DNA from 2 places in the Rhizobium sp. BK529 genome. Region 2 is predicted to be linked to the other one. Evidence: riboswitches for the same ligand, from Rfam matches in the RefSeq annotation. Region 2 holds a riboswitch; the other holds the start of a gene.
The links. A riboswitch is a leader RNA that binds a small molecule or an ion and turns the genes downstream of it on or off. The one in region 2 is predicted to bind thiamine pyrophosphate.
Positions count from the first base shown of each region.

Region 1 (6,884 bases), on a different contig from region 2:
CGTGCGCGCTGAAGCGGCTCGTCTCGTCGCCCCGGATGCCCCGGGTGCGCTTGTCGCTACTGCCGACTTCATCGAAGAACTCGGTGCGAGCCGCGTCGTGCATGCTGATTTTGATGGCTTGCCCTTCGCCGTCGCCATGACGGGGTCGGTCGCGCTGAAAACCGGCGATCGGATCGGCATTGCGATCGATCAGGATTCGATGCATCTCTATTCGGCAGAAACTGGCGCCGTACTCGTCGCGCCGGCACGGAGCCGCGCTACCCCTGTCAACGCCTGAGCCAGATACCGATGAAAAGCTTTCTGGATCTCGCCAACGACGACCGCAACCTTGTTGTGGCCGCCGTGGAGACGCTTGCCGTACCGTCTGCCGCCTTCTTCGATGAGGCGCGTGCCGCCGAACTGACACAAGCCGAACATGATCGCTTGACCGCGACTCTGCCCGCGCTCTCGACGATCGAAGTGGTAAGGACAGCCAACAATACCACGACAACCAACGGTCTTGTCGTCGCCGCATGGAATGCGGAACGCTTGAAGTATCATGCTCCTTCCGTGGAACTCGTTGGTCAGAGTGGCGCGGATATCCTGCTGCTGACCGAGGCCGATCTCGGCACAGCGCGTGCCGGCAACCGCCACACCGTCGCCGATCTCGCCCACGCCCTCGGCATGTCCTATGTTTTTGGCGTGGAGTTCGTGGAACTTGGCCTGGGAGATTCCCGCGAGCGCGAATGGCATAAGGGTCAGACGAATTCCGTCGGCTTCCATGGCAATGCGCTGCTCTCCCGCCTGCCAATACTGGACGCAGCACTGATTCATCTCGATGATGGCGGAACCTGGTGGACGGATGCAAAGGACGGCCAGGGCCGGATCGGTGGGCGTATGGCGATCGCGGCAAAGATCGATACCGCATTCGGGCCGATCCTCGCCGTCAGCGTGCATCTGGAAAGTAAGACCGATATTGAGGATCGAGCCCTTCAGACAAAAAGGCTGATTGCTGCTGTCGATACGCTTGCCGATGGTTTACCTGTGGTGATGGGCGGCGACTTCAACACCAACATCCTTCCTGCGGGATCGCGCGAGCCGGAAGCATATGAACCGCTCTTCAACCTTCTTGCGGACGCTGGATATGATTGGAAAACGGCCAATGACTTCGCGCTCACGCAACGGACCCGCCCGGACGGGACGCCCGAACCGCCCTTTGCCCGCCTTGACTGGCTCTTCGCTCGCGGGCTTGCAGCGCACCAGGCCGTGACTGTTGCCGCCGTCGATGTCAACGGCGCAGCAATTTCTGATCACGAACTGATCAAGGCGTGTTTCTCCGTCTCCTGATCGGCCACACTGACCCATTGCCTCACAATGGGTTGGCTTTTCGGCTCCCAACCTTTCATATAGTGTTGCATCCGCGCACTAGCGGGAATGCTTTAGATCTTGCTAACGTTTTCGACGATTGGCGGGGGCCGGTTGCAAGCGTTCGACGAGGGGGCGCTTGCTTAAAATGGGATGGCTGCGCATTGCTATCAGCGGCCATCCCATTTTTTTATTCGAACCGAGAGCCTCATATGCGGCTTGAAAGCCCTAGAAAACAGCCGACGCTAACCCGGGAATAAACGCCAAACGGAACAGTCGGCGCGCACTATCGTTATGTTCGCAAAGAATGGAGGACGGCATGTCTAACGTCTCACGAACGGGAAACGACGAGATCAACAATGCGACAAATCCGAACACCTTCGGGCGTTCGGTCGAGAGCAAGGCGCAAATGGAAGACATGGCTGCGGAGACTGCAGCGCGTCCCGCAGGAGAGCCTCTTGGCGTTTATCGACTTGAACCGATCGCAGCACCAGATGATCCTAGATGGGCGAATTCGCCGAACCATGGCGTTGTGGTGGTCGCAGCAAGAACGGCAGGCGACGCCCGGATTGTCGCGGCCGGGCGCGAACTTGACTTCATGGAGGTCGATGCAGCACCTGCCGAGGATGTGACCACGACAAATGCGAGTTCATTTCGCGACGACAAGCTTTACACGGTGGTCGAGATCGATCGGAATCGCACCGATCTCGTGCGAGGCGTTCTTGAGGGCGAGGTCTCAGTGAATACGATCCGGCCCGTACAGCCCGATTGATTAAAGCAGATGGAGAAATTTTCCGGCAGCCACTCCCCTTCCAGAAGCTCCTGATCAATCCGCTGTTTCACCCCAGAGTATCGCCGACATAAGCGCCGCGCGTTCCCACGGGCTTGAGCTATCCTGTTGTCGTATCTTTCGCGGTCGGATGTTCGAGCTCGGCATTCAGCTCGGGCCCCACAATCGTGAAAGTGAGCGAAAGCCATGTTCACACGAGAAAGCCGATCAACGCGCCAAGCGTCCATGGCCTTTCTGCCCTTGGTTCGGCATACGATGAATAGGTGGTGCAAATCCGCGATTGGATTGTTGATGGCGCGGGTCGAGCATCTGTGGAATTTCGATCAGCGCCGATTGATAGGACTTCGGGAAGGATGTCGTGAAATTGAGAGCGCGAACGCCTATATAAGTGCCGAATCTTTTTGAAAGGAAATCCGTCATGAATATCAATGGAAGCCTGCTCGTTGCGGGATCGGAAAAGCGCGGCACGCGCGGCGAGCTTTTCGGCGTCGAGGCGGCCACTGGAGCGGCGTTGCCCGTTTCTTTCGGTGGCGCCTCCGCGGAAGACGTCGAAGAGGCGACCAAGCTTGCGTGGGAAGCCTTCGCCTCCTACCGGGAAACTGACCTCGAAACGCGGGCGGCCTTTCTGGAGACCATTGCCGGTGAGATCGAAGCGATCGGCGATGATCTGATCGTCCGCGGTATGGCGGAAACCGGTCTTGCGCGTGGACGGTTGGAAGGCGAGCGCGCCCGCACGACCGGACAGCTTCGGCTGTTTGCGAAAGAAGTTCGTGAGGGTCGGTTCCAGGAGCTCCGTTTCGACGGCGCGGATCCTTCCCGCAAGCCTGTTCCGAAGCCTGACCTGCGCCTGCGCAACATTGCTCTCGGTCCTGTCGCGGTTTTCGGCGCATCGAACTTCCCGCTTGCCTTCTCCGTCGCCGGCGGCGACACGGCATCGGCGCTCGCTGCCGGATGCCCTGTCGTCGTCAAGGCGCACTCCGCCCATCCGGGGACTTCGGAACTGGTAGGCCGCGCCGTTCAGCGCGCTGTCGCCAAGGCCGGCCTGCATGTCGGCACATTCGCGCTTCTCTTCGACACCGGCTTCGAGGTCGGGCAGAAGCTCGTGGCGGACGCCAGAATTCGCGCCGTCGGTTTTACCGGATCGCGCCGCGGCGGCACCGCGCTGATGAAGATCGCTTCCGAGCGCAAGCAGCCGATCCCCGTCTATGCCGAAATGAGCAGCGTCAACCCGGTTATCCTCTTCCCCAATGCTCTGAAAAGCCGCGCCGCAGAGATCGCCACTGGTTTCGTAAGTTCGCTGGTTGTGGGCGCCGGACAATTCTGCACCAATCCGGGCCTCATTCTTGCCGTTGAGGGCGAGGGCCTCGATGCCTTCATCACCAAGACGCAGGAATTGTTGCCGGAGGTTAGCGCGCAGACCATGCTTACCGGATCGATCGCCAAGGCCTTCTGCGAAGGCGTCGGTCGTCTGGAGAAACATCCCGAAGTCCGCCTCGTCGCCAACGGCAAGCCGGGCAACGAATTTGAAGGCACTGCTGCCCTTTTCGAGACGACGGCCGCAGCATTCCTCGCACATCACGAGCTTCAGGACGAGGTCTTCGGAGCAGCCGGTCTCCTCGTACGCTGCCGGAATCTCGCCGAACTCGAGCACGTCCTTGACGGGCTGGAAGGACAGCTGACCGTTGCCCTCCACATCGCCAGCGACGACGAGCCGGAAGCAAAGCGCCTCGTACCTAAGCTGGAGATGCTTGCCGGACGCCTGCTGGTGAACGGCTTCGGAACCGGCGTCGAAGTATCGCCCGCAATGGTGCATGGCGGCCCCTACCCGGCAACCGCTGACGGCAGATCGACCTCGGTCGGGACGCTGGCGATCTACAGGTTCCTGCGTCCGGTTTCCTATCAGGACTTCACGACGAACCTGCTTCCAGCTCCGCTGCGTTGATCGTTCGGAGCTTGCCAGCTCAACGCAAGGCCTTTGCGGAGGTCATGGAGGGAATTGGCAAGCTCCAACCGGTGGCAGCGGGAGAATCCTCATTCGTAAAACCGTCATTTTTGCCCGTGACAGCGGCGCCATTCTCTGCGAGAAAGGTGGCGTTGAGAGACAGGGGCGCCGGTTCTTGAAGAACAGGCTGAGAAGCACCCTTCGAACCTGAACCGGATAATGCCGGCGGAGGGAGTCGCTCGGGTCGCAGTCATGCTCTGGCATGGTCTTTCCCGCGCCTACCCCGCCTGAAAGGGGTACTATGGAGAACAAGACGCCCGGAGCACTATTGACGGCCATGCGCGCCAGACCGCCGCTCGTCCAGTGCATCACCAACTATGTGGCTATGAACATCGCCGCCAATGTCGTGCTTGCGGCGGGCGCCTCGCCCGCCATGGTCCATGCGGCCGAAGAGGCAGGAGAATTTGCGGCGATCGCCGGCGCATTGACCGTCAATATCGGTACGCTCTCTACACAATGGATCGATGGCATGCATGCGGCGGCGACGTCCGCAAACGCGGGCGGCAAGCCCTGGGTCCTTGATCCAGTCGCCCATTACGCCACCGCCTTCCGCCGCAAGGCCGTTACTGACCTCCTGGCGCTTCGCCCAACCATCATTCGAGGCAATGCATCCGAAATCATTGCGCTTGCCGGCGGCGAAAGCCGCGGCCAGGGTGTCGATAGTCGCGATCCGGTCGAACAGGCCGAGGCTTCCGCGCGGTTGCTTGCCGAGCGGCATGGCGCAGTCGTCGCCGTCACCGGCGTGGTGGATTTCGTCACTGACGGTGCGCAGGCGCTGCGCATCGAAGGTGGTTCGCCGCTGATGCCACAGGTTACCGCCCTCGGCTGCTCGCTCACCTGCCTGACTGGCGCCTTCGCTGCCACCATTCCCGCAGATCCTTTCGCAGCAGCTGTTGCAGCGCTCGCCACTTTCGCGGTCGCGGGCGAAGAGGCCGCAAAAGATGCGGGCGGCCCTGGCTCCTTCTCCTGGCGGTTCCTCGATGCGCTTTCCGCGCTCGATGGCTCAAAACTCGATGCGAAAGTCAGGATCAACGCAGTATGAAACGCTTCGATCTTTCCCTCTATCTGGTTCTCGACCCCGATCTCTGTGCCGGCATAGGCATGGTCGAAACGACGCGACTTGCCGTTGCAGGTGGCGCGACCATGGTGCAGCTTCGCGACAAACGGGGTGGAACTGCCAGGATGGTGGAAACAGGTCTTGCCCTGAAAGAAGTTTTGAAGGGCAGTGACGCTTTGCTGATCGTCAATGACGATGTGGAGGCGGCGATCGCGATCGGCGCCGATGGATTGCACATCGGCCAGGACGATATTGGGCCTGCCGCCGCCCGCGTAATGATCGGTCCGGACATGATCCTCGGACTGTCGGTGGAGACCGAAGCTCTGGCAGCGGCCGTCGATCCCGCGGTCGTCGATTATGCCGGTATTGGGCCGGTCTTCGCGACGCCCACCAAGACCGACCACAAGCAGCCGATCGGTTTCGATGGGCTGGCGAAGCTTGTTGAAGCGGCACCCGTTCCAACGGTTGCGATCGGCGGCCTGAAGAGCGAGCATGTCTCCTTCGTCCTTGCAGCGGGCGCCGATGGGCTTGCCGTCGTCTCGGCGATCTGCGGCACGCCTGATCCGAAGGCCGCGACGCTTCGCATTGCCGAGGAAATCCGAAAGGTTCGCCGATGATCCACAACGTCTTATCCATCGCCGGCTCCGATCCATCTGGCGGGGCCGGCATCCAGGCCGATCTCAAGGCCTTCTCCGCCCGCGGCGTCTACGGCATGGCGGCGCTGACGGCACTGACGGCGCAAAACACGCAGGGGGTGACCGGCGTGCATCTCGTGCCGCCGCACTTCGTTGCCCAGCAGATCAAGTCCGTCTTCGCTGACGTGCGCGTCGATGCCGTCAAGATCGGCATGATCGCCAATGCCGGCATTGTCGAAGCGGTCGCCGAGGCGCTGGCGCCGCATCGCGGTATCCCCATCGTCGTTGATCCGGTCATGATCGCCAAGGGCGGCGCAGCGCTCCTCGACCCGCAAGCCATCGATGCACTAACACAGCACCTTTTGCCGCTTGCCACATTGCTTACTCCCAATCTGCCGGAGGCAGCCGCGCTGCTGCACGAACAGGTTGCCGAAAACCGCGAGCAGATGGGGGCGCAGGCCGAACGTTTGCGTGCGCTCGGCCCCAATATGGTGCTGGTCAAGGGCGGCCATCTCGAAAGCGATGAGAGCCCCGACGTGTTGTCCATCGCATCCGGTCTTCACTGGTTCGAAGCCAAGCGCGTACCGACGAAAAACACGCATGGCACGGGCTGCACCCTCTCAAGCGCCCTTGCAGCCGAGCTCGCCAAGGGCGCTTCGCCTCAGATGGCCGTCGCGGCAGCCAAGGCCTATCTGGCGCAAGCGGTTGCCGCCGCGGGCGAATTGACGGTCGGCTCCGGACATGGACCCGTCCATCATTTCCATGCCCTGTGGAAAGACGCGGACCGCTGAGCCGGGGCACAATTCAAGGATTACCAGGCGGCCCGGTCAAACCGGGCCGCTTTCTTTCTGGCTACCCTCAGTTGAACTGAGGCCAGCCGGCAAAAGCCTGTTGACAACGCCGCCCAGATATCCAAAGCTATGACATTAAAAGGGGATACATTCCGTAATAACGGAATATCTGGAGGAAAAACGGGTGTCCGACCTGCTTGTGAGCTTATATTCCACGAAGCTCGCCGAACTGAAAGCAAAAGCCGACTCCGTCGGTATTGCGATC
Region 1 is NZ_JACIAU010000002.1:304,799-311,682, reverse strand. It holds gene ugpC (sn-glycerol-3-phosphate ABC transporter ATP-binding protein UgpC) at 1-277, shown strand, start outside; gene FHX08_RS18555 (endonuclease/exonuclease/phosphatase family protein) at 289-1,326, shown strand; gene FHX08_RS18550 (hypothetical protein) at 1,664-2,116, shown strand; partial or broken gene FHX08_RS31505 (ribonuclease) at 2,238-2,357, opposite strand; gene FHX08_RS18545 (hypothetical protein) at 2,342-2,554, opposite strand; gene FHX08_RS18540 (aldehyde dehydrogenase (NADP(+))) at 2,553-4,076, shown strand; TPP riboswitch at 4,228-4,327, shown strand; gene thiM (hydroxyethylthiazole kinase) at 4,378-5,178, shown strand; gene thiE (thiamine phosphate synthase) at 5,175-5,810, shown strand; gene thiD (bifunctional hydroxymethylpyrimidine kinase/phosphomethylpyrimidine kinase) at 5,807-6,619, shown strand; gene FHX08_RS18520 (GNAT family N-acetyltransferase) at 6,804-6,884, shown strand, end outside.
Region 1: another riboswitch for thiamine pyrophosphate. It lies ahead of thiM (hydroxyethylthiazole kinase); the one in region 2 lies ahead of FHX08_RS23540 (YkoF family thiamine/hydroxymethylpyrimidine-binding protein).

Region 2 (6,884 bases):
GGCATAGACGAGCTTCACATCCGCCCCGGCGACGCGCTGGGTAAAAGTCTCGATTTCTCCGCAGATGCCAAAATCGGCAACTCCATTTGCGACGAGAGTACCGGCGCTGGTGTCTGCATAGGGCAGAATCTCGACGTCGAGGCCCACGGCTTCATAAAAACCTTTGGCCTTGGCGACATAGATGCCGATGTGATTGGTGTTCGGTGTCCAGTCGAGCGCGATACGCACCTTGGCAGCGGACTGGGCCAGGGCGGCGCTGCCGGCCAGGCTTGCGGCCATGGCGGCAAAAAGGGTCTGTCGGCGGGTGAGAAGCATTGTGACCTCCTCAGGTTCTTTGCGGATGCAGCAGTGTTTGAAGAATTTCCATTTCGATCGCCTGAGCGGCCGGGGAGCCGATATCGGCGAGGGTGCGCGGCCTTTTCAGCGGCACCTCGAATTCCCTGACCACGGTCGCCGGGCGGGCGGAAAGCACATAGATGCGGTCGGACAGGAAAACGGCCTCCCGCACATCGTGGGTAATCAGCAGGGCCGTCCAGCGGTGATCGGTCCACATATCCTGCAGCCATTCCTGCATCTGGGTGCGGGTCAAGGCGTCGAGCGCCCCGAAGGGCTCGTCGAGCAACAGCATGTCCTGCCGCTGGATCACCGTGCGCAACAGAGCTGCGCGCTGGCGCATGCCGCCGGAAAGGGCGGCGGGATAGTGATTTTCGAAACCGGCAAGGCCGAAGCGCTCGAAGAGCGGGGCAGCAACGGCGCGCGCCTGGCTGCGTCGCATGCCGTGCACTTCCAGGCCAAGGATCGCGTTGTCGATGACGCTTCGCCACGGCATCAGCGCATCGCGCTGCGGCATGAAGGCGAAGGCATGTGCCGCTTGCGAAAGCGGGGTGTCTTCAAAGAGAATGTCACCTCCATCGGCGAGCAGCGCCTGTGTCAGCAGCCGGAGGATCGTCGACTTGCCGGAGCCGGATGGGCCGACGATCGAGACGAATTCACCTCTGGCAATATGAAGGGAAATGTCCTTCAGCACCTCCATGCCATCGAAGGACTTCGAGACATTCTTGAGTTCGAGCATCCCGCTCATCGGCGCTTCTCCGGAGGGGATTGCCAGGGCATGACGAAGCGCTGTGCCGCCAGTGTGAGGCCGAAGAGGCAGAGCGTCAGGAGAGCACTGACGATGACGGCGGCGAGCACAAGATCCGGCCGGAAATTGTTTTTGGCGTTGAGAATATAGATCCCGAGGCCACGGGCAGCGCCTGCATATTCGGCGAAGATGGCGCCAACCACGGCATAGGTGATCGAGATGCGCAGGCCGGCGAAGAAAAAGGGCATGGCGGAGGGAAGCCTCGCCAGGCGGAAGATGCGCCAGCGGCTTGCCTTCATCGAGCTCAGAAGCTCAGCAATATCCCGGTCCGTCGATTCATAGCCCTGCAGCAGAGCGACGAGCAGCGGAAAGAAGGTGACGAGGGCCACGAGCAGAAGTTTAGGCAGCAGACCGAAACCGAACCAGAGCACGACGAGAGGCGCGATTGCGACCAGTGGCAGCGTCTGGCTGACGATAAAGAGCGGCAGCATCGCGCGGCGCATGAAGGGTACGAAATCCATCAGAACTGACGAGGCAAGGGCGAAAGCCAGCGACAGGGCGAAACCGCCGAGTGTTGCGCTGAGCGTGGGCCAGGTATTGTCGAGCAGTGCCTGTCTGTTCAACCAGCCCTGCGTGATGATGCGGGAGGGCGAAGGCAGGATGGAGGGCTTGATGCCGGAGAGATCGACATAGATCTCCCAGATGGCGAGGAAAGCAAACACGGCAAGAATGGCGGGCAAGGCCCGCCTCAATGGCGCGAATGTCGATTCCGGTTTCGGTAAGGTCATTGCCGTCAGGCGTCTCAGGCTTTGCTCGGGCTGTTAGCGGATACCGTGATATCCAGCGTCACATGGCCTTCAGGATCGCCGAAGCGATAGAAGGCTTCATGGATGGTCGCGAAGATCGCGCCGGCATCACCACGCAGCTTGGTGCAGAAATTCTTGGAGCGGTCGAATGTGCCCGAACGCTTCAGGAAATCGATGCAGCCGTAGATCTCGTCCATGTGGGTGCCCGTTCCCATAACATAGAGAGAAAATTGGGCGACCGTCGGCTGCCCAGTCACAGTGGTGTCTCTGACCGCTGCGATTGCAGCTTCCACCCGCTCGGCGAGGGGTTCGGACCGGCTGAAAGACAGGCCGGCGCCGCAGATCGCATCATCCGGCCCGCCGGGGCAACCACGCGAGATGGCCGCCGACAAGACACAGTGCTCGCCGCTTGCCGCAGCCGAGACGAAAAGGTCGCACATGGCGGCAAACAAGACGTCGGGCGGGCCGACCATCAGCGTGGAAATATCGTCCGTCTCGATGCGAAGGCGATCGCGATAGGGATCGAGAGCCTTGATCGCGTCTAAGATGATGCCGACGAAATTGCCGGACATCGGATATAGAGACACTTGTGCGCCGGAAAACATTTAAACCTCGCTCCGCTGGCATTACCCAGATCAGCTTTGAAGGGTCCGGAGGCATGCGCCTCACATCTCAGCCCCGACAATACGGAGCTCCCCTGTGAAATTGTGGCGGAAGCTAGCACCGGGTGGCCCCTACCGCAACCGTAAAATTCCTATCCGGCTACACCGTCGGTACGAAGGTGCTGACTAAGCCGTCTCGGCCCACATTAATATTGTAGGCTATCAATCTATCCAGGCAGCTCCGTGGTCGAAGCTCGGAGATGCCTCGGGTGCGAAAGGGAAACACCCGGACGGAGGTCCTGTCCGGGTGTCCAGCCGGTTCCGTACCTGCCAGAAACGGAACCAGATGTCGTCGTCTCAGGCGGCTGCGCCGGCATAAGGACTATCGTTGCGGGCGGCGATTAGCGCCTCGGTCCACCATTGCAGCTGGGCCATCATGCGCGCGAGCCGGCGCAGGGCATCTTCCGGATCGTGAAGCCGGCCTTCATCGTCGAAACGGCGCCAAGGTGAATTGAAGCTCACGGCATCGCAAATTGTGACGGCGTGGAGCTCGGCAAAGACGAGGCGAAGCTGCTCGACCGCCCGCAGCCCGCCGGACACGCCGCCATAGCAGACAAAGGCAATCGGCTTGCCGTGCCAGGGCTCTGCGAAGAGATCGATGAGGAACTTCAGGGAGGCGGTGAAGCTGTGATTATATTCCGGGGTGACGAGAATGAAGCTATCGGCCCGGTTGAGATGGTCTGCCAGCCGTCTCGCCTCCGGATGATGCGGTATGTGCTCTCGCGGGAGCGAAAATGCCAGTGGGTCGATGATGTCGATTTTGAATTGCGGAAAGCGGGCCAGCTCTCTTGCAAGCCATTTGACCACCCGCTCGCAGATGCGTCCCTCGCGCGTGCTGCCGTAGATGACGGCAAGCCTCATGGGCTCCTGCATATATAGCTCCTTTTCACGTCGCTTTACGGCCTCAGGAGCGCAGTCTATAAAACCTCAACTAATATTGAGGTCAATAGGTCATGCAACAGAATCCGACATTCTCCTTGAGCAAGCTTCTGACAGTGGGTGAGGTGGCAGAGCGCAGCGGACTTGCGGTTTCCGCCCTGCATTTCTATGAGGCGAAGGGGCTGATCTCGAGCATCCGTACTCGCGGCAACCAGCGCCGCTATGGTCGCGATGTGCTGCGGCGCCTTGGTATCATCAAAGTGGCGCAGCGCGTCGGCATTCCGCTTGCCGAAATCCAGACTGCGTTCGAAACCCTGCCGCAGAGCCGCACACCAACCGTCGAGGATTGGCAGAGACTGTCGGCGCTCTGGAAGAACGATCTCGATGCCCGCATCAAGCGGCTGAGCCTGCTGCGCGATCATCTGACGAGCTGCATCGGCTGCGGGTGTCTCTCCATCGACGCCTGTCCGCTACGCAATCCTTTCGACATACTCGGCAAAGAAGGAACTGGTGCACGGCTTCTGGACCCGGATGTGTAGGCCGCTGGGCTTTCTTTTGGCCGATCTCCTCATATGTTAAGGCCGAATGGCGCAAGCAGCGGGGCCGGTCCCGCAAAGAGGAGAGCTTCGTGTTTCATCCCAAACTGTTCGAGAACCGCAATGTCGTTGTAACGGGCGCCGGCCGGGGTATCGGCCTGGAAATCGCCCGCCAGTTTCTCGATTGCGGGGCACGCGTTCTCGTCCACACCGGTCGCGGCGGAGAACGCGAACTGCCGGATTTTCTCCTGACGGCCGAATCGGAGCGCCGCGCCCTGCTGCTGCCGGCGGATTTCCTGCATCCGGGCGGCGCGGCAAAGTTCGCGGAGGAGGCGCTTGAATTCTTCGATGCCGTGCATGTCCTAGTCAACAATGCCGGTACGATGCACGGGCGTTTTCCGGCCGGAGAACTTACGGATATCGAGTACGAGACTATCGTGCGCCTCAACCAGACGTCGGTGGTGGAGTTGACGCGGGCTCTGCTTCCCGCGCTGCGGGCGGCGCAGGGTGCTGCCATCGTCAATACGGTTTCGATTTCGGCGTCGACCGGCGGAAGCCCTGGTTCTGCAATCTATTCCGCGTCGAAGGCTTTCGTTGCGACCTATTCCAAGGCGCTCGCCCGGGAGCTCGCGCCCGACGGTATTAGGGTCAATTGCGTCTCGCCAGGAACGATCGATACCGATTTCCATGCACGCTATTCATCGCGCGAAAAACTGGAACAGGCCCGCAAGTCTATCCCTCTGCAACGGCTCGGAACAGCGGAGGATTGTGCGCCAGCCTATCTCTTCCTGGCGGCTCCATCACTCTCAGGATATATCACCGGTCAAGTCTTGGAGATCAATGGCGGCCAGCTTATCTGCTGATTTGCTTGGACTTTTTTTGGTATTTCGTGACATTTGACCAATTCGCTTCTGCGAATATGATATTGTTCTGATCTACCTTATTACCTCCTTCCGAGAAGCAAATGCCATTGCCTAAACCGAAGCTGGGTATGACCGGCCAGGACTTGCAGAAGCTTGCTGACAAAGCCCACGAGGCGAGTGATCTCCTGAAGGCGTTAGCCCATCAGACACGACTGCTCATCCTCTGCATCCTGTCGGAAGGGGAAAAGACCGTCGGTGAGATCGAGGATATCCTTGGTATACAGCAGGCTATGGTGTCGCAGCAGCTTGCGCGGCTGAGGCTCGAAGGCCTAGTCAATACGCGGCGGGAAGGGCGGCTCGTCTATTACAGTATGGGCAATAAGAGCGTTCTGGATTTCCTCGAATCGCTTTTCAGTCTCTTCCAGGTTGCCGAGAAGAGCTGAGCCCGCAGACCTTGCGAAGCCGCCGACAAGCCGCAAAGATAGGCCGTGTCCCGAATTCGGTAGGGAGGCCGAATGATCGACAAGCTGGAATTCTTCATCGCACTTGCCAACGAGAAACATTTCGGTCGTGCGGCAGAGGAATGCGGTATCTCTCAACCCACGTTGTCGGCCGCCATTCGCCAGCTTGAAGATCAGCTTGGCGTTATGCTGGTACAGCGCGGTTCGCGCTTTCAAGGATTGACGCCGGAAGGACAGCGCGTGCTCGAATGGGCGCGGCGTATCGTCGGCGATACGCGTACCATGCGGGAGGAAATGCGCGCCGCGCGCAGAGGTCTTTCCGGCCATCTGCGTCTGGCTTCCATCCCGACCGCGCTCGCCATGTTGTCTCGGATCACCACCCCGTTCCAGGAACGGCATCCCGACGTCACCTTCTCCATCGTCTCGCGCAATTCGCTGCAGGTACTGAGCATGCTCGAAAATCTCGAGATTGATGCCGGGATTACCTATCTGGAAAATGAGCCGCTCGGGCGCGTCACGTCGGTGCCGCTCTACGCGGAACGCTACAATCTCATCACAGCCGCCGGCAGTCCGCTCTCGGATCGCGAGAGTGTGACATGGCGTGAAGTGGGCAATCTTCGGCTTTGTCTATTGACGGCCGACATGCAGAATCGGCGTATCATCAACCGGCATTTGACCGAAGCGGGGGCGACAGTCCATCCGACGCTTGAATCAAACTCGATGATCGTCCTCTTCTCACATGTGCGAACGGGCCGCTGGGCAAGTATCATGCCGCATAACGTCGCGAAATCATTTGGTTTTCCCGTTGAGATCCGGATGATTCCCATCGTCGAGCCTGAGGCCCACCATCTCGTTGGCCTCGTTGCTCCCTATCGCGAGCCCTTCACGCCGCTCGTCTCCGCCTTGTTGCATGAAGCAAGAAGACTCGTCGAAGATGCGGAACTTTGATAGAAAAAAACTATCAAGCAACGAGACTGCTTTATTGATTGCAATCTTCTTCCCTGAGACAGTTCCATAGAAATCGTAAGGACATGGGGAGGTTTTGCGGTTTCCTGACTATGCAAGCCGTAGGGAGGGCTGCTGATGAACATACGGATCGCCGAGGGCGATATTGCCGAGCGTGTTCGCTCGATCGTCGCCGGTCTTCGTTCCCTCGAAGGTCCGTTGCTTCCAATCCTCCATGAGATTCAGGACGCGTTCGGCTATGTGCCGCAGGCGGCCCTACCGGTCATTGCAGATGAGCTCAATATATCCCGTGCCGAAGTCCACGGCGTCGTGACCTTCTACCATGATTATCGCGACCACCCTGCCGGCCGACATGTGCTGAGGCTCTGTCGTGCCGAAGCCTGCCAATCGATGGGCGGCGCCGCGCTGGCCGAGCGAATCAAGGCCCTGCTCGGCATCGATTTCCACCAGACGACCCCTGACGGCAGCGTCACGCTGGAGCCTGTCTATTGTCTCGGTCTCTGTGCCTGCGCGCCATCCGCAATGTTCGACGGCGAAGTGTATGGCCGCCTAGATGATGAACTGGCGGCCGAACTCGTCGAGGAGGCACGCCGATGACCGTCAAGATTTATGTTCCGCGCGATGCTGCGG
Region 2 is NZ_JACIAU010000004.1:149,581-156,464, reverse strand. It holds gene FHX08_RS23555 (ABC transporter substrate-binding protein) at 1-315, opposite strand, end outside; gene FHX08_RS23550 (ABC transporter ATP-binding protein) at 326-1,081, opposite strand; gene FHX08_RS23545 (ABC transporter permease) at 1,078-1,869, opposite strand; gene FHX08_RS23540 (YkoF family thiamine/hydroxymethylpyrimidine-binding protein) at 1,884-2,492, opposite strand; TPP riboswitch at 2,483-2,596, opposite strand; gene FHX08_RS23535 (NADPH-dependent FMN reductase) at 2,847-3,422, opposite strand; gene soxR (redox-sensitive transcriptional activator SoxR) at 3,503-3,967, shown strand; gene FHX08_RS23525 (SDR family NAD(P)-dependent oxidoreductase) at 4,057-4,827, shown strand; gene FHX08_RS23520 (helix-turn-helix transcriptional regulator) at 4,929-5,270, shown strand; gene FHX08_RS23515 (LysR family transcriptional regulator) at 5,343-6,236, shown strand; gene FHX08_RS23510 (formate dehydrogenase subunit gamma) at 6,372-6,851, shown strand; gene FHX08_RS23505 (formate dehydrogenase beta subunit) at 6,848-6,884, shown strand, end outside.